3 regions of the Niveibacterium sp. genome follow, and region 3 is predicted to be linked to each of the others. Evidence: predicted binding sites of a transcription regulator. Region 3 holds the regulator's gene; each other region holds the start of a gene.
What was found. Region 3 encodes FNR, which switches genes on or off when oxygen is low (the NO sensors DNR and NnrR bind a similar motif). Its sites were predicted from a motif close to TTGANCTAGNTCAA; they were not measured.
Positions count from the first base shown of each region.

Region 1 (5,587 bases), on a different contig from region 3:
CTTGCGCTGCATCCGTCTCGCTCACTTATTCAGCCCTTCCTCTATCGCGTAGCGCCAGCGAGCTTGCCGCTCGTGGCCGGCGCTTCACCCTTCACCAGGCGCCTGCGCGGCGCGCAGGCAGTTCTCACTTCGCTCACTCAATGCTGGGAAGCCAGAGCCGTTTGCGGCGACGGCTTCACGAAGAAGCTCGCGATGTAGAGCACCAGACCCAGCAGGAACACGAGGCCGGTGAATTCGCGCAGCCAGTAGAACAGCGCGATCTTCTCCTGCACCGCCATGAAGGGTTGCGGGGTGTCGGAGAAGCGCTGCAGATACACCTGCAGGATGCCCGCGGCGGTGAGGAACAGCGTGATGAAGACCATCGCGATCGTCATCAGCCAGAAGCTCCACATCTCCAGCACCTGCGAGCGTTCGCTGTTGGCCGCACGGCCGCGGATCACCGGCATCGCGTAGCTGATCATCGTCAGCACCACCATCACGTAGGCGCCGTAGAAGGCCATGTGGCCGTGCGCCGCGGTGATCTGTGTGCCGTGGGTGTAGTAGTTCACCGGTGCCAGTGTGTGCAGGAAGCCCCACACACCCGCGCCGAGGAAGGCCATCACGCTGGTGCCCAGCGCCCACAGCACGGCCGCCTTGTTCGGATGCTCGCGGCGACGCTTGTTGACGATGTTGAAGGCGAACACGGTCATCGCGAAGAACGGAATCGGTTCCAGCGCCGAGAACACGCTGCCGATCCACTGCCAGTATTCCGGCGCGCCGATCCAGTAGAAGTGGTGGCCGGTGCCGAGGATGCCGGAGATCAGCGTCAGCGTGATGATCACGTACAGCCACTTCTCGATCACCTCGCGGTCGACGCCGGTGACCTTGATCAGCACGAAGGCGAGGATTGCGCCGAGGATCAGCTCCCACACGCCTTCCACCCACAGGTGCACCACGAACCACCAGTAGTACTTGTCCTTGACCAGGTTGTCCGGGTTGTAGAACGAGAACAGGAACATCACCGCGAGGCCCCACAGACCCAGCAGCAGGATGCTGGAAATCGCGGTCTTGCGGCCTTTCAGGAAGGTCATGGTCAGGTTGAACAGGAAGCCCAGCGCGACGACGACGATGCCGATCTTGGTGATCGTCGGTTGTTCGAGGAACTCGCGCCCCATCGTCGGCAGCAGGTCGTTGCCGGTGATCTTGGCGAGCGTTGCGTACGGCACCATCAGGTAGCCGAGTACGGTCAGCGCAGCCGCGACGAGGAAGATCCAGAACAGCGCCAGCGCCAGCTTCGGGCTGTGCAGCTCGGTCTCCGCTTCTTCAGGTACGAGGTAGTAGGCCGAACCCATGAAGCCCATCAGCAACCACACGATCAGCGCGTTGGTGTGGACCATGCGCGCGACGTTGAACGGGATCGCCGGGAACAGGAAGTCACCCACGACGTACTGCAGGCCCATCACCAGGCCGAACAGGATCTGCGCAACGAAGAGTCCGATCGCCGCGATGAAGTAGGGTTTCGCAACCGCTTGAGATTTGTATTGCATGGTGCGCTCTCCTCAACCTTCGATGTTCGGCGGCCACTTCGCCGTGTTGATTTCAGAGCTGTACTTGAGGAATTCGACCATGTCGTCGAGGTCCTTGTCGGACAGATGGAAGTTCGGCATCTGGCGCCGGCCCGGCGCACCGGTCGGCTGGCCCTTGATCCAGGCCTTGATGAACTCGGGGCCACGACGCTTGTAGACGTTGCCCAGTTCCGGCGCGAAGTAGGCGCCCTCGCCAAGCAGGCTGTGGCAGCCGATGCAGTTGTTGGTCTCCCAGAGTTTCTTGCCATGCGCGACGGCCGGCGTGATGTTTGCGCTGTTATCGCGCTTGGGCAATGTGCGGTTGGTATCTACGGTCAAGGCAATGAACAGGAAGGCGAAGAACGCCGTTCCGCCGTAGAAAACGTTCCGCGCCATCGAGGTCGATAGTCCTCCGCTCATGGTGCGTCTCCCCTTTGTGGATGCAGCTTGCAAGGTGGGCGCATTCTCGTGATCCGGGTCGGTCGGCGACATTGATTGCAATCAAGCGGCCACCCGCGTTGCCGCGGCGGCCGCGGCGTTGATGCGAGTCAAGGCCGCCGACGGTGCCGCGCCGCGACACTGGGCGCCACGACTGAAAGGACCTTGTCATGGCGAGCGTGATCGAACATTTTGCGGCGGACCACCGTGCTTGCGACGACGTCTTCGCTCGTGCCGAGCAGGCGATTGCGCAGCGCGCACAAACTCAGGCCGCGGACGCCTTCGCGCGCTTCCATCTGCTGCTCGATGCACACTTTCGCGCCGAAGAGGACGTGATCTTTCCGGCCTTCGAGGCCGCCACCGGCATGTCGGCCGGCCCCAGCGCGGTGATGCGCAGCGAGCATGGCGAGATGCTCGGGCTGTGCGAGGATGTACGTCGCCTGATCATGGCGGGCGATTTCGACGAGGCGGGCAGCCTTGCCGACACGCTGTTCTCGATCATGCAAGCCCACAACATGAAGGAGGAGCAGATCCTCTACCCGATGTGCGACCAGGTGCTCAGCGCCCATCCGCAAGTCGTGGCCGATGCGATCGCCCGCCTTGGAACGCCGGAGATTCCACAATGAACGCCCCTCGCATCGTCGACGCACGCGGCCTTGAACCGCCGCAACCCCTGCACCTGATCCTCGAAGCGCTCGACACGCTGCCGCGAGGCGAAGAGGCGGTGCTGCTGCTCTACCGCGAACCGGTGCCGCTGTACGGCATCCTCAAGCAGAACGGATTCACTCACCGCACCGAGTTTGGTGAAGACGGCACGGTGTCGATCCACATTCGCCACGCCTGAGCCACCATGCTGGAAGTGCGCGACGCACCGCCGCTGTCGGTACCGCTGCGCTTCTTCGTCGGAGCGCCGCTGTTCGGCATTGCCGGCGCGCTGCTGCTGCTGATCCACCCCGACACGGTGCTCGCCAGCCGCTGGCACCCGCACGCGGTGGCGGCGCTGCATTGCTTCACGGCAGGGTTGATGTTGCAGGCGATGCTCGGCGCGCTGTTCCAGGTGCTGCCGGTGGCGGCCGGCAGCATGGTGCCGCGGCCGCGCCTGCTCGCCGCGGTGGTGCACCCGGCCAGCGTGATCGGCGCGGTGCTGCTGATCACCGGTTTCATGTTGCCCGGCCGTCACCTCACCGGCATCGGTGCCGCGCTGCTGGCGGCGGCGTGCGGCGTGTTCGTCGTCGCGATTGCGCCCGGGCTGCTGCGCGCTACCGCACGCGACCCTGCGCGCCGCCTGATGCGCGTGGCGGTGGCGGGGCTCGCGATGGCCATCGCGCTCGGCTTTGCCCTCGCACACCAGCTCGAACACGGCGCCGGCTCGCACTTCGTCACGCTGGTCAATCTGCATGCGCTGTGGGCACTGGCGGGCTGGGCCTTGCCGCTGGTGGCCGGCGTCGCGGTGCTGGTGGTGCCGATGTTCTACATCACGCCACCGTATCCGGTCACGGCGCTGTCACTGGCGGCTGCAGCACTGCCGGTGCTGCTGGGCACGATCAGCGCGGCGGCGCTGGTCGGTGCCATCGATCTGGCGCGATGGCTCGGGCTCGGCATTGCCGCGTTCGCGCTGGGTTTTGCCCTGCTGACGCTGCGGTTGTTCCAGCAGCGGCGCCGTACCCGTAGCGATGCCGCCGGCAGCGGCTGGCGCAGTGCGATGGCGGCGCTGGTGATCGCCGCGCTGTTGCTTGCGGTGGCCTTGTTCGGCGGCGACGGCTGGCTGTCGGAGCGCGCGGCGATGGCGCTCGGGGTGGTGCTGGCGATCGGTGTGTTCAGCGGCGTAATCGGCGCGATGCTGTTGAAGATCCTGCCCTTCCTCGCGACGCTGCATCTTGCCGCGCTCGGGCTGGGTGCGAGGCTTGAGGCACCGCCGGGCGAGCGCCGCTTGCGCTGGCAGGCCTACCTGCAGCTCGCCGCGGTGTGTGCGCTTGGGGTGGCGGTGCTGTGGCCTGCGTTGGCGCGCATTGCCGGGGCCTGCCTGTTGCTGGCGCAGTTGAGCTTTGCCGGCAACGTCTGGGGCTTTGCGCTGGCCTTCCGCCGTACCCGCCTCAAGCGCGCGAAGGCGGCTGCTCAGCCTTCGTAAGCGTTGAGCTTTGCGACGTCATGAATCGTGATGTGCTTGCCGTTTACCGAGATCAGCTTCGATTCGGACAGCGCGTGCAGGATGCGCGAGAAGGTCTCGGGCGTCAGGTTCAGACGCGAGGCGAGCACCTGCTTGCTGGTTTCCAGATCGATCTCGGCGGTGTTGCCGTCCGCTTCGTCCGCGTTGCGCAGCAGGTAGCCGATCAGCCGCTGGGTGGATGAACGCAGCGAGTAGGATTCGACGTCCTGCACCAGCGTGTGCAGCCGCATCGAAAGGCCGGCGAGCATGCGGCGCGCGAAGCTGCCGTTGCGCTCGATCAGCGAGAAGATCGGGTCGCCCGGAATGTGCAGCAGCAGCGTGTCGGACAAGGCTTGCGCGAATACCGGGTAGGGCCGGCCCATGAACATCACCGCTTCGCCAAAGCTCTGCTGCGGGCCGAGGATCTCGATCACCTTCTCGTGGCCGGATTGCGCCGCGAAGCCCAGCTTCACCTGGCCGTAGACGACCACATAGAAGCCATCGGCGGCATCCCCCTGCTGGAACAGCAGCTTGCCTTTCTCCAGCCTCACTTCCACGGTGTTGGCGGCCAGCGTGGCAATGGTTTCCGGTTCGACCTGGGCGAACAGCGGCAGGCGGGAAAGCAGTCCGTTGATATCGGCCTTGCGACGGGTTTCCATGTGAATTGGGATCACGGTGCGGGAAAGGCAGAATACTAGCGCACCACCTCACCGAAAACAGGAAGCTTTCTCGATGTCATCGCCCACCCGCGACCGCTTCGGCGGCGTGCTGTTGATCCTGCTCGCCGCGGCGTGTTTCGGTCTGATGCCCTTGTTCAGCGCGTACGGCTGGCGCGAGGGCCTGCGCCCGGCGGACTTGCTGACGCTGCGTTTTGCGCTGGCGGCGCTGATCCTGTGGGGCATCGTCGCCGCGCGTGGCCTCGGCGTGCCGCGCGGGCGCGCCTTGTGGGTGCTGGCCGGCATGGGGGCGCTGGGCTATGCCGGACTTGCGCTGTGCTACTTCACCGCGCTGACGCTGGCGCCTGCGGTGGTAGTGGCGCTGCTGCTGTACTTGTACCCGGCTTTCGTCACCGTGCTGGCCTGGCTGCTGCACGGCGAACGGCCGGATCGCCGCCGCCTGCTCGCGCTGAGCTGTGCGCTGTGCGGCTGCGCGCTGACGATCGGCTACGCGAGCGGCGCGAAGCCCTTGGGCGTAGCGCTTGGCGTGGCTTCCGGCCTGATGTACGCGCTCTACACGCTGGCCGGGCGACGCGTGCCGCATGGCGTGCCAGCGCTGGCACAGGCCGCGGTGGTCAGCAGTGCAGCCTGCCTCGCGATGGCGCTGCTGACGCTGCCGGAAGGTTTGCGCTGGCCGCACACAGTGCAGGGCTGGGCGGGCGTCGTCGCGCTGGCGCTGGTGTCCACCGTGCTCGGTGTCAGCAGCTTTCTCGCCGGCTTGCGCCGCCTTGGCCCGACCCGCG
Region 1 is NZ_JAYRDJ010000021.1:42,592-48,178, forward strand. It holds gene ACE3P0_RS14300 (cbb3-type cytochrome c oxidase subunit I) at 138-1,526, opposite strand; gene ACE3P0_RS14305 (cytochrome c) at 1,539-1,964, opposite strand; gene ACE3P0_RS14310 (hemerythrin domain-containing protein) at 2,153-2,608, shown strand; gene ACE3P0_RS14315 (DUF2249 domain-containing protein) at 2,605-2,826, shown strand; gene ACE3P0_RS14320 (hypothetical protein) at 2,833-4,110, shown strand; gene ACE3P0_RS14325 (Crp/Fnr family transcriptional regulator) at 4,098-4,787, opposite strand; gene ACE3P0_RS14330 (DMT family transporter) at 4,861-5,587, shown strand, end outside.
Region 1: the regulator FNR is predicted to act here: its motif matches at 2,083-2,096, upstream of ACE3P0_RS14310 (hemerythrin domain-containing protein).

Region 2 (5,587 bases), on a different contig from region 3:
TATCGACCGATCAGCTCGTCTGGGTCACGCACACCCGCAGCGACGGCTGACGGCTGCGCCGTTCAAGCCGCTGCGGGCATCCAGCGCCAGCTGTCCATCGCCAGCGCCGGGCCGTCGAATACCGAGAGAAAGCGCTCCACGCGCGCGTTCTCGCCCGCCGCACCCAGCGCCACGAACAAGGGCAGGAAGTGCTCCGGGCTTGGGTGGGCACGCAGCGCATCCGGCGCGCGTTGGGTCCAGTCGAGCAGATCGTCGACGCGGCGCGCCTCGATCGCGTCGGCAACCCAGTCGTCGAATGCCTTCACGTAAGGCATCGGTTCGACCGACTGCCCCAGCAGATCCGGGCGACGGAAGGCGTCGCGCAGATTGTGCGTGGTATGGCCGGAGGCGACGATCAGCACGTTGTCGGCCGTCAGCGGCGCGAGCGCCTTGCCCACCGCGAAGTGGTGCCGTGCGCACAGCTCCGGCTGCACCGACAACTGGATCACCGGCACATCGGCCTTAGGGAACATGTGCAGCAAAGGCACCCAGGCACCGTGGTCGAGCCCACGCGCACCGTCGATGCCAGCCGTGAGCCCGGCCTCGCGCAGCAGCCCCCGCGCCTGCTCGGCCAGTGCCGGTGCGCCCGCGGCCGGGTAGCGCAAGCGGTAGAGCGCGTCCGGGAACCCGCCGAAATCGTGAATCGTCGGCGGCGCCTCGGCCCCGGTCAGCATCGGGATGCCGGTGTTCCAGTGCGCCGATACCGCGACGATCGCGCGCGGCCGCGGCAAGGTTTCACCGAGCTTCGCCCAGGCGCGCGCCGCATCGCTGTCGAGCATTGCGTGCAGGGGCGAACCATGCGAGAGGAAGAGGACGGACTGGGCGGCTGCGGTGTTCATGATCGTTTCCTGAATGATTGGGCGCAGGCCGACCCGACCCGCGCCTCGATTGCAACGGCTTACTTCAGCAGGCCTTCGGCGCGCAGCGCCGCCTGCACCGCCGGGCGAGCCGCCACGCGGGCATGGAACGCGGCCAGCGCCGGCCACTGTGCGAGGTCGATGCCAACCCACTGGCACCAGTTGATGACGGTGAAGAGGTAGCCGTCCGCCACGGTGAACTGCGCGCCGGTCAGGTAATCCTTACCCTGCAGCTGGCTCGCCAAATAGTCGAAGCGCTTGGCGAGCAGCGCCTTGGCGCCGTCCTTGGTTTCGGCCGGCGCGTTCGGGTTGAACAGCGCGCCGAAGGTCTTGTGCAGTTCGGAGTTGATGAAGGTCAGCCACTCCTGCAGGCGATAGCGCGCCATCGTGCCGTTGGCCGGCGCGAGGCCGCTTTCCGGCTTCTGGTCGGCGATGTACTGCACGATCGCCGGGCCTTCGGTGAGGATCTCGCCATCGTCGAGCTGAACCGTCGGCACATAGCCCTTCGGGTTGATCGCGGTGAAGTCGCCGCCGTCGGCCAACTGCTTGGTCTTCAGATCCACCTTCACCAGTTCCACCGGCAGGCCGGCTTCGCGCAAGGCGATATGCGGTGACAGGGAGCAGGCGCCAGGCGAGAAGAACAGTTTCATTTGAGTCTCTCCGTTGAGTTGGGGTTGGGGCTTGGGGTCTGGAGCCGGGCGGCATTACCGCCCGGGTGGTTCAAATTCAGGCAAAAGCAGGGGTGCTGACCGGCTTGCGGGCATCCAGCGCAAAGGCACCGGCACCAAGTAGCGCCTGCACAAAGGTCGCCACCGTCAGGAAGGCCGGATATTCCCAGCCGCCGTTAGGCGCGGTAAAGGCCCAACCGTTCCCTGCATGGGCCCAGGTGGCACCGAGCAAGACCGGGATCAGCGCCGTCGCGACCAGCCGGGTACGCCAGCCGAGCAACAACGCGATGCCGCCGAACAATTCCGCCGCGAACACCGGGTAGGCAAGGAAGCCCGGCAGGCCCAGCGAAGCGAAGAAGGCCGCGGTACCCGGCAGCGTGAACACGAGCAGCTTGAGCAGCGCATGCGCGATGAACATCAGGCCGAGGCTGATGCGTAGAACAAAGCTTCCGATCTGGGTGGTCTGTTGGTTTTCCATGATGACTCTCCTGTGTGGGGTTCGCGTGATGCGATGGAGTGAAGTCTGCCGCCAACACAAATCGGGATAAAGTATCTGAACTGCAATTGTTTATTGCGCTAAACGGGATAGTTGGCATGGACCGTATCGAAGCGATGACGATCTTCACGAAGGTGGTGGAGCAAGGCAGTTTCGCCGCCGCGGCTGAAAGCCTGAACCGCTCGACCTCGGCCGTGTCGCGCCAGGTGGCGCAGCTTGAAGCCTTGCTTGATGCCCGCTTGCTGCACCGGACCACCCGCCGCCTCTCGCTGACCGAAAACGGCCGCGCCTACTACGAGCGTTGCGTGCAATTGCTGGCCGACATCGCCGAGGCCGAAGAACTCGCCGGCGCGCGCGACCCGACGCCGCGCGGCACCCTGCGGCTGACCGCACCGATCAGCTTCGGCGTGAGCCACCTGGCACCCGCCATTGCCGCCTATCTGGCGCGCTACCCGGCAGTGCGCGTCGACGTGGCGCTGTCAGACCGTCAGGTGGATCTGGTGGAAGAAGGGCTGGATCTCGCGATCCGCGTCGGCGAGGTGGGCAGCCAGACCCTGGTCGCACGGCCGATCGGCGAGGCGCGGCTGATGATCGCGGCCGCCCCCGCCTATCTTGCAGCGAATGGCGAACCCCGCCATCCGGACGATCTGGCGCAGCACGCCTGCCTGACTTACGCCTACGCCTCGGAGGGCTTGAACTGGGTATTTCGCAGCGCCGCCGGCGAACGCATCAAGGTGCCGGTGCGCGGCCCGGCGCACGCCAACAACGGCCCGCTGCTGGCCGAGCTGGCAGCCCAGGGGCTGGGCCTCACCTCGGCGCCGGATTTCATACTGCAACCGCTGATCGACAGCGGCCGCCTGCTCGAAGTGCTGGGCGACTGGCGCCCCCAGCCGCTGACGATCTACGCGGTGTATCCGACACGGCGCCACCTGTCGGCCGCGGTGCGCGGCTTCGTCGGCCACCTGCGCGACTGGCTCTCAAACGCGTGCCCGGAAAGCAAACGGACGCCCCGGCTCACACCGGAACGCCCGCCAATTTGAGGCCAGCAGCGCTCAGTTACCGCAACCGCAACCACCGGCACCGTTACCGCCGCAACCACCGCCAGCGCTCTGCTGCGCGGCCGCTTCGGCGTAAGCGCCGAGTTGCACACGGAAGTCGATCACGATGTTGCCCGGCTCACGCGCGACGTAGTCGATCTTGATCTGGTCGCCATAGCGGTGGCGGATCTGATCCAGCAGGGGCAGCGGGTCGTGGTCGTTCTGGAAGCGCATCACGTCGCCATCGTTGAGCGACTCGAGCGCGCCGAAGATCGCGGCATGGCGGAAACGCTTGGAAATGGCACGCGCATCAAAACCGAAAACGCCGTTTTCTTGCGCAAGGGTGTCGGAGCACGACATGGATCACCTCTTGGGGTTCGTTGGGGTGGCGCCAGTTTCGCGGCGCGCCGGCTTTGTTTCCTTGAGCCGGAACAAGCGGCCGGACGCGCTGTCAGGGATAATGCACACCCAGTTTCCCCGGCAAGCGTCTATACCCAGAAGAGCGCGCACGCCAAGCAAGGACGACCCCCGATGCCAACACAAGCCCCCCCGCGCCTCTCCGCAGACGCCCTCGCCTTCTTTCTCGATTTCGACGGCACGCTGGTTCCGTTCGATAAACCGGACGAGACCGTACCGCTGGTCGACGACGGCCTGCGCTCGCTGCTGACCGAGCTGCGCAATCGCGCCGACGGCGCGCTCGCCATGGTCAGCGGCCGCAGCATTGAAGTGATCGACAGCCTGTTCGAACCGCTGCGCCTGGCCGCTGCCGGCGAGCACGGCGCCGAATGGCGCTTCACCCCGCACGCCACGCGCGAACAGCTGGTGCCGCCGCCGGGCCTGGTCACCGCCCACGCGGCTTGCGAACAGTTCGCCAACCACACGCTGGGGGTGCGCTTCGAACGCAAAGCCCTGTCGATGGTGCTGCACTTCCATCGCCACCCGGAACTGCGCGAGGCTGCAGCCAAAGCCGCCGAATCGGGCTGCCTGCCCGGCAGCGGCGTGCGCGTCATGCACGCCCGCGGCATGGTCGAGGTCAAACCGGTGGAAGCGAGCAAGGGCGTTGCGATCAACCGTTTCATGCAGGCCTTCCCCTTTGCCGGGCGCAAGCCGGTGTTCATCGGCGACGACATCACTGACGAGGATGGCTTCCTCGCCGTCAATGCGCTCGACGGTGTATCGATCAAGGTCGGCGCCGGCAACTCGCACGCGCGCTACCGCCTGCCGGACGAAGACGCGGTGCGCGACTGGCTGGAGCAACTGCTCGATTGAGCGTGACGCAAGCGGGCGCGCCGGAATCCCGCCTGCTCATCTGGCGCGGGGACATCACCACGCTGGCCGTTGACGCCATCGTGAATGCCGCCAACAGCAGCCTGCTCGGCGGCGGTGGCGTAGATGGCGCGATCCACCGCGCCGCCGGGCCGCAGCTGCGCCAGCACTGCGCGGGCCTCGGCGGCTGCCGCACCGGTGAAGCACGCATAACCCCCGGCTTCGCGCTAGCCGCACGCCATGTGCTACATACCGTCGGCCCGGTGTGGCGCGGCGGGCGGGAGGGTGAGGTCGATCAGCTGACAGCCTGCTACCGTGCCTGCTTCGCGCTGGCTGAAGCACATCAGCTCAACACCCTCGCCTTCCCGGCAATCAGCTGCGGCATCTACGGCTTTCCGCCCGAACTCGCGGCCCCCATCGCGGTACGCGAATCGCTCACCGCACTCGCGAGCCGCGATACGCTCCGTGTCACGCTGGTCGCCTTCGATGCCGGGATGGCGGCGCTCTTCGCCCAAGCCCTCTCGGGCCAGCACCGGTAGACAAACTCAGCGAGCACCAAAAACCATGCCGCAGCTCCCACGCCTGCTCTTCACCCACACGATCTACAACGGTATCGGTTGTGCAGCCGGCGTTCTGCTGGTGGCACTGTGCGGCTACATGGCGGGCGGCTTCACGCTGGCAGCGGTGCTGTCCAGCGGTGCGATGGCAGTCAGCATTGCAGACGTGCCAGCGCCAGAAGGCCATAAGCTGCGGCAACTGCTGCCGGCGTGGCTGGGGACTTCCCTGGTCACGCTGCTGGTCAGTGCCAGCCACACGAATGCCGTGCTGCTCGGGCTGGAGATCACCGTAGTCGGCTTCGTCGCCGGTCTGCTCAGCGCATGGGGTCGCCTCCTGCTGCCGATGGGCTTCAGCCTCGTACTGGCAACCGTGTTCGCCATGGCATTCCCGCTGCCGCCCGGCACTTCACCGTGGGGTCACGCGGTTCTGTTCATGCTCGGCGGGCTCGCCTATCTGGTGTGGGGCTGGAGCCTGTCGATCGCGCTGGCGGTACGGACTCGCCAGCAGGTGCTGGCCGACGCGCTCGACGCCTTCTCGCGCTACCTGCGGCACAAGGCGCGCTACTACGACCCCGCCAGCTCCCTTGATGCGGTGTACCTCGATCTGATCCGCGAGCACGCCGCGCTCGCCGAGAAGCTGCAGGCCGCGCGGGACTTCTGCTTCTAC
Region 2 is NZ_JAYRDJ010000001.1:164,329-169,915, reverse strand. It holds gene ACE3P0_RS00775 (lipocalin family protein) at 1-50, shown strand, start outside; gene ACE3P0_RS00770 (class III extradiol ring-cleavage dioxygenase) at 63-878, opposite strand; gene gstA (glutathione transferase GstA) at 938-1,546, opposite strand; gene ACE3P0_RS00760 (DoxX family protein) at 1,623-2,042, opposite strand; gene ACE3P0_RS00755 (LysR family transcriptional regulator) at 2,159-3,100, shown strand; gene ACE3P0_RS00750 (DUF2249 domain-containing protein) at 3,113-3,457, opposite strand; gene otsB (trehalose-phosphatase) at 3,629-4,366, shown strand; gene ACE3P0_RS00740 (O-acetyl-ADP-ribose deacetylase) at 4,369-4,902, shown strand; gene ACE3P0_RS00735 (FUSC family membrane protein) at 4,928-5,587, shown strand, end outside.
Region 2: the regulator FNR is predicted to act here: its motif matches at 3,519-3,532, upstream of ACE3P0_RS00750 (DUF2249 domain-containing protein).

Region 3 (5,587 bases):
TGGCGCTCATGTTCCTGATGTGGTGCGTCCGCAAGCGGACGATACCCGGTTCTCCGATCCCGTTTGGTCGCAGAACGCTTCGTGGGCAGCGCTGAAGCAGTGGTATCTGCTGTCAACGCGGCATACGCAGGACATGCTGTATGCCACGCCGGGCTTGTCGGGCACCGAGCGACGCCGCGCTGCGTTCTGGTGGCGGCAGTGGCTGAACGCAGTTGCGCCGACCAATTTCTTGGCCCTGAATCCGGTTGCCCAGCGCGCCGCGGCCGCCAGCCAAGGTCAGACGCTGCGAGCAGGTTGGCAGAACTTTCTCGACGATCTGCGTGCCGGCGACATCCGCATGGCCGACCCGTCGGACTTCAAAGTCGGGCGCAATCTGGCAACGACGCCGGGTGAGGTGGTTGCTCGCACCCGTCTGGTTGAAGTGATCCACTACACGCCCACCGCCGATACTGTGCGCAGCATGCCGGTCGTGATCGTGACGCCTTGGATCAATAAGTTTTACATCCTTGATCTGACGCCTAAGAAGAGCTTGGTGCGCCATCTGCGTGACGCGGGCTTCGACGTCTACATCACCTCATGGAAGAACCCGGACGCTGCGCTGCGTGATGTCCGATTCGATGACTACCTGCAGGAAGGCGTCGCGGCTACGATCGAGACTGCCCGCGCACTGTCGGGTGCGGAGAAGGTGCACGCCGTCGGTTACTGCATCGGCGGCACCGCGCTATCGATGTACATGGCGTGGGCCAACCGCCATTACACGGCTGAAGCCATACCGGTTGCGCATTGGACACTGTTCACGACCCTGGTCGACTTTGCGAAGCCGGGTGATGTCGAGGTATTCATCGACGAGGGAAGCGTTCGCTATCTGACGCGGGCCATGGAGCAGCGGGGGTATCTCGACGGCCGCGACATGGCGGCCTCGTTCCGCCTGCTTCGGTCGAACCCGCTCATCTGGCAGTACGTGGTTCAGGGCTATCTGATGGGCGAGAAGCCGCCCTCGTTCGATGTGTTGTACTGGAACATGGATACCACGCGCATGCCCTATGCGATGCACGCCTGGTATCTGCGCGAGCTGTACCTGAGGAATCGCCTGATCGAGCCCGATGCGCTGACGGTTGCCGGTGAAGCGCTGGATCTTGGTCGGATCACGCAGCCGCTCTATGCCGTTGCCGCCGAAGATGACCACATCGCGCCCTGGCGGCAAGCTTTCCGGGTTGCCAACTTCGTGCGCGGGGACAAGCGTTTCGTGCTCTCGTCGAGCGGCCATATCCTCGGTATCGTTAACCCGCCGGTTCAGCCTCCGAAACGCGAGTACTGGATTGCGGCTGCGCACCGCACCGATAGCGCGCATGGTTGGAGGGGTCGTGCGGAGCACCGGGTCGGCAGCTGGTGGGATGATTGGTTCTGTTGGCTGGATGAGCGCTGCGGTGAACGTATCGCGCCGCCGCCAGTCAGCAATAATGACTTTCCTGCGCTGGCCGCGGCGCCCGGTGACTACGTCATGGAACGCTAGGGAGATCGATGGATTACCTGCTGCTCAAGCACCTTCATGTCAGCTTCGTTGTGCTTTCGGCAACGGGGTTCGTCGCGAGAGGTGTCGGTGTGTTGATGGGAGCAGGCTGGGTGCGTGGCCGGTGGGTGAGGGTGGTGCCGCACATCGTCGATACCGGTTTGCTGGGGTCCGCGGTTGCTCTTGCTTGGGCGCTTCGTGCTGCGCCGTTTCACGACGACTGGCTTACCGCAAAGGTGTTGGGCCTGCTCGCGTACATTGTGTTGGGCACATACGCGTTGAAACGCGGGCGCACTCGCCAAACAAAAGCGGCCGCGTTTGCGGCCGCTTTGCTGGTGCTGGGCTACATCGTGTCGGTCGCGCTGACAAAGCGGCCGAACCCCTGGGCGTGATCAGACGTTTGCGCGACCGATCAGACGGCGCAGACCATCGGCATCCAGAATCTGGATGTGCTTCTGGTGCACGCTGATAAGTCCGTCATCCTGAAACTTCGAGAAGGCCCGGCTGACCGTTTCCAGCTTCAGCCCGAGGTAGGAGCCGATCTCCTCGCGCGTCATGCGCAAATGGAACTCAGACGCTGAATAACCGCGCAAGCGCATGCGCTGCGACAGGTTGATCAGGAAGGCCGCAAGCCGCTCTTCCGCGCGCATTGAACCGAGCAGCATCATGATGCCCTGCTCGCGCACAATCTCGCGGCTCATGAACTTGTGGAACTGTCGCTGCAGCGGCTCGATCCGGCGCGAGAGTTCTTCGAGCCGCTCAAACGGGATCATGCAGACATCGGAATCCTCAAGCGCGACGGCATTGCACACATGCCGATCGCTCGAAATGCCGTCGAGCCCCAGGATCTCGCCGGCCATCTGGAAGCCGGTAACCTGATCCCGGCCGTCTTCGGTCAGGATGTCGGTCTTGAAGAAACCGGTGCGGATCGCATAGATCGCCTCGAAGGGTTCGCCAGCCCGGTACAGGTGCTGTTGCCGCTTGACCTTCTTGCGTGCCGTGATGAGGCCGTCGATCCTTTCGAGATCAACATCATCAAGACCAACGGGAAGACAAAGCTCCTTGAGGTTACATTGGGTGCACGCGGTGCGAAGATTGACGGCCGTCAGCGGAATCGTGGCGGGTTTTTCCAAGGCGGGTGCTCCAAGGGGGCTAGTTGATGGCAATCAAACGGCTCCGACCGAGTTCATGACACCTTCCGGCATCCACAGAGAGAAAAAATAAACAATGAATCAGAATGAGCAGACGCCGGTCTTCGACCGCGATCTCATCCAACGTTTTGACGTTTCCGGTCCGCGCTACACGTCGTATCCGACTGCGGACAGGTTCCACGAGGGCTTCGGGCGTAGCGACTACGCAAGACATCTTGGTCTGCGCGCGCAGGGCGGCCTGAAGAAACCCCTCTCATTATATTTCCACATTCCATTCTGCGATACGGTCTGCTTCTACTGCGCGTGCAACAAGATCGTCACGAAGGATCACAGCCGGGCCGAGCGCTACCTGCGCTATCTTGACAAAGAGATGGGCCTCGTCGCCGGACAGCTTGCCGGCTCGCACGAAGTTTCACAAATGCATTGGGGCGGCGGCACGCCAACATTCCTCTCGGACAGCGAGATCCGCGATTTGTTTCGCTCGATTCGTCGCCATTTCACGCTGATGCCGGGGGGTGAATATTCGATTGAGGTTGACCCGCGCCGTGTGTCGGCCGAGACGGTTGCGTTGCTTGGTGCGGAAGGCTTCAACCGCATGAGCGTTGGGGTGCAGGACTTCGATCCCGTGGTGCAGAAAGCTGTGAACCGCATCCAGTCTGTCGAGGAGACTGCGGCAGTCATCGCTGCGGCGCGGGCGAATGGCTTCCGCTCGGTGAGCATCGATCTGATCTACGGCTTGCCCTTCCAGAGCGTTGAGCGCGTCAGCCAGACCCTCGACCGTGTGCTCGAAATCGGGCCGGATCGGCTGGCGCTTTACAACTACGCCCATCTGCCGACGCGCTTCATGCCGCAGCGGCGGATTAACGCCGACGACTTGCCGAGTGCGGATCAGAAGCTTGAGATCCTTGGTATGGCGATCGCGAAGTTGACCCAGGCGGGCTACGTGTTCATCGGCATGGATCACTTCGCGAAGCCGGACGACGAGATGGCGGTGGCGCAACGCAACGGCCGGCTGTACCGCAATTTCCAAGGCTATTCGACACACTCGGACTGCGATCTGCTGGGGTTTGGCGTCTCGTCCATCGGCAAGGTGGGCCCGGCTTACGCACAGAGTGCGAAGACGCTTGAGGCTTACTACGAAACGCTCGATCGCGATGAACTGCCGATCGTGCGCGGCTACGAGATGACGTTCGACGACCAGCTCCGCTATGCCGTCATCCAGAGCCTTATGTGCCATTTCTCGCTCGATTACGCGGCCTTCGAGCAGGCGTGGGGGATCAACTTCGCGGAGTATTTTGCCGTCGAGATCGAAGCCTTGCGGGCGCGCGAACGTGACGGGCTCTGTGTCGTGACCGACAAAGGCGTTGAGGTAACGGTCCCTGGACGCATGTTGGCACGTGTGCTTGCGATGGTGTTCGACGCACATCTGCGCGGTGATCGCGAGGTTGTTCGCTACTCCAAGGTGATCTGAGCGCGGGGCGGCCGCTAAACTTACGGATTGCCCCTCGGGGCGGTACCGGGATGTTGCGTGATGCCTGAAGCGGGATACCTTGCTGCGGCGCTGATTGGTTTGCTGGGTGGAACGCACTGCGTCGGCATGTGCGGCGGATTGGTTGCCGCACTGACGGTCAACGCGCCGGGGCAGGCCCGGCGCATGTGGCCGATCCATCTGGCGTATAACCTTGGGCGCATCAGCAGCTATACGTTTGCCGGTACCGTACTCGGTGCGATTGGCTCGACCGGCTTTCTGCTCAATCGCTTGCTGCCGGTGCAGATCACCTTCTACGTGCTGGCGAATCTGCTGCTGGTACTCCTCGGGCTGTATCTGGCGGGCGTTACTGCGCCACTTGCGCCGATTGAGCGGCTTGGCGGCCGCTTGTGGGCGAAGTTGCGGCCGTACGGTGCGCGCTTCATTCCGGCACGCACGCCGCTCAATGCCTATCCGCTTGGCTTGGTATGGGGGTTTGTGCCGTGCGGCCTGGTCTACAGCATCCTCGCGACGGCCTTGGTGTCCGGCTCCGCGGCACGCGGCGCGATGCTGATGTTGTCGTTCGGCCTGGGAACCCTGCCCAACCTGATGCTGGCCGGATTGTTTGCTGCGCGGCTACGCAGTTGGTTGCAGCGGTCGTGGCTGCGTTTTGGCGCCGGGCTCGTGGTGCTGGGCTTCGGGGTATTCGGGTTGGCGAATGCAGCCACCTTGGGTGGCAAACTGTGGCAGGGCGTGATCTGCCACGTATAAGAAAGGGATCGCAATGAAAATCCTACTTGCTACGGATGGTTCTGCGGCATCGCTTGCCGCCGTGGACGCGCTGCTGCGCGCGGTAAAGTTCTTTGCCGCGCCGCCCGCGATCGTGCTGGTTACGGTGCATAACCCGGTACCAATGACCTTTGCGACTCGCCATGTTGAAACGAGCGCGCTGGACCGTTACTACAGCGACGAAGGGCGGATCGCGATGGCGCCGGCGGCAAGCCGTCTGCGTGCGGCCGGGCTGAGCTTCGAGGAGCAGGTTTTGATCGGGCACCCCGCGGAAACAATCGTCGCGTTTGCGGTCGACCGGGGGTGTGACTGGATTTGGTTGGGGGCGCGCGGGCACAGCGTGCTTGAGAAAGTGTTGATCGGGTCGGTGGCGGCGCGAGTGGTTCAGCTTGCCCACTGCCCGGTGATGGTGGCGAGGTGACGACGATGGATACTGCGAAGATTTCGGTTGGCGGCATGAGCTGCCAAGGTTGCGTGCGTTCGGTGGAGCGGGTGCTGCTGGCGCAGCAGGGTGTTGCTGAGGCGCAGGTATCGCTGGAGTTGAAAGAGGCCTGCGTGCGCTTTGATCCGCAAAGCGTTGCGCTTGACACACTGAAGGCTGCGATCCGCGATGCGGGGTTCGACGCAGACTGAATGTGCTGCAGTGTTGCCGGCGCCGGGTGAAGTCGG
Region 3 is NZ_JAYRDJ010000007.1:81,431-87,017, forward strand. It holds gene ACE3P0_RS07240 (PHA/PHB synthase family protein) at 1-1,513, shown strand, start outside; gene ACE3P0_RS07245 (SirB2 family protein) at 1,522-1,902, shown strand; gene fnr (fumarate/nitrate reduction transcriptional regulator Fnr) at 1,903-2,643, opposite strand; gene hemN (oxygen-independent coproporphyrinogen III oxidase) at 2,738-4,132, shown strand; gene ACE3P0_RS07260 (sulfite exporter TauE/SafE family protein) at 4,193-4,900, shown strand; gene ACE3P0_RS07265 (universal stress protein) at 4,914-5,339, shown strand; gene ACE3P0_RS07270 (heavy-metal-associated domain-containing protein) at 5,345-5,551, shown strand.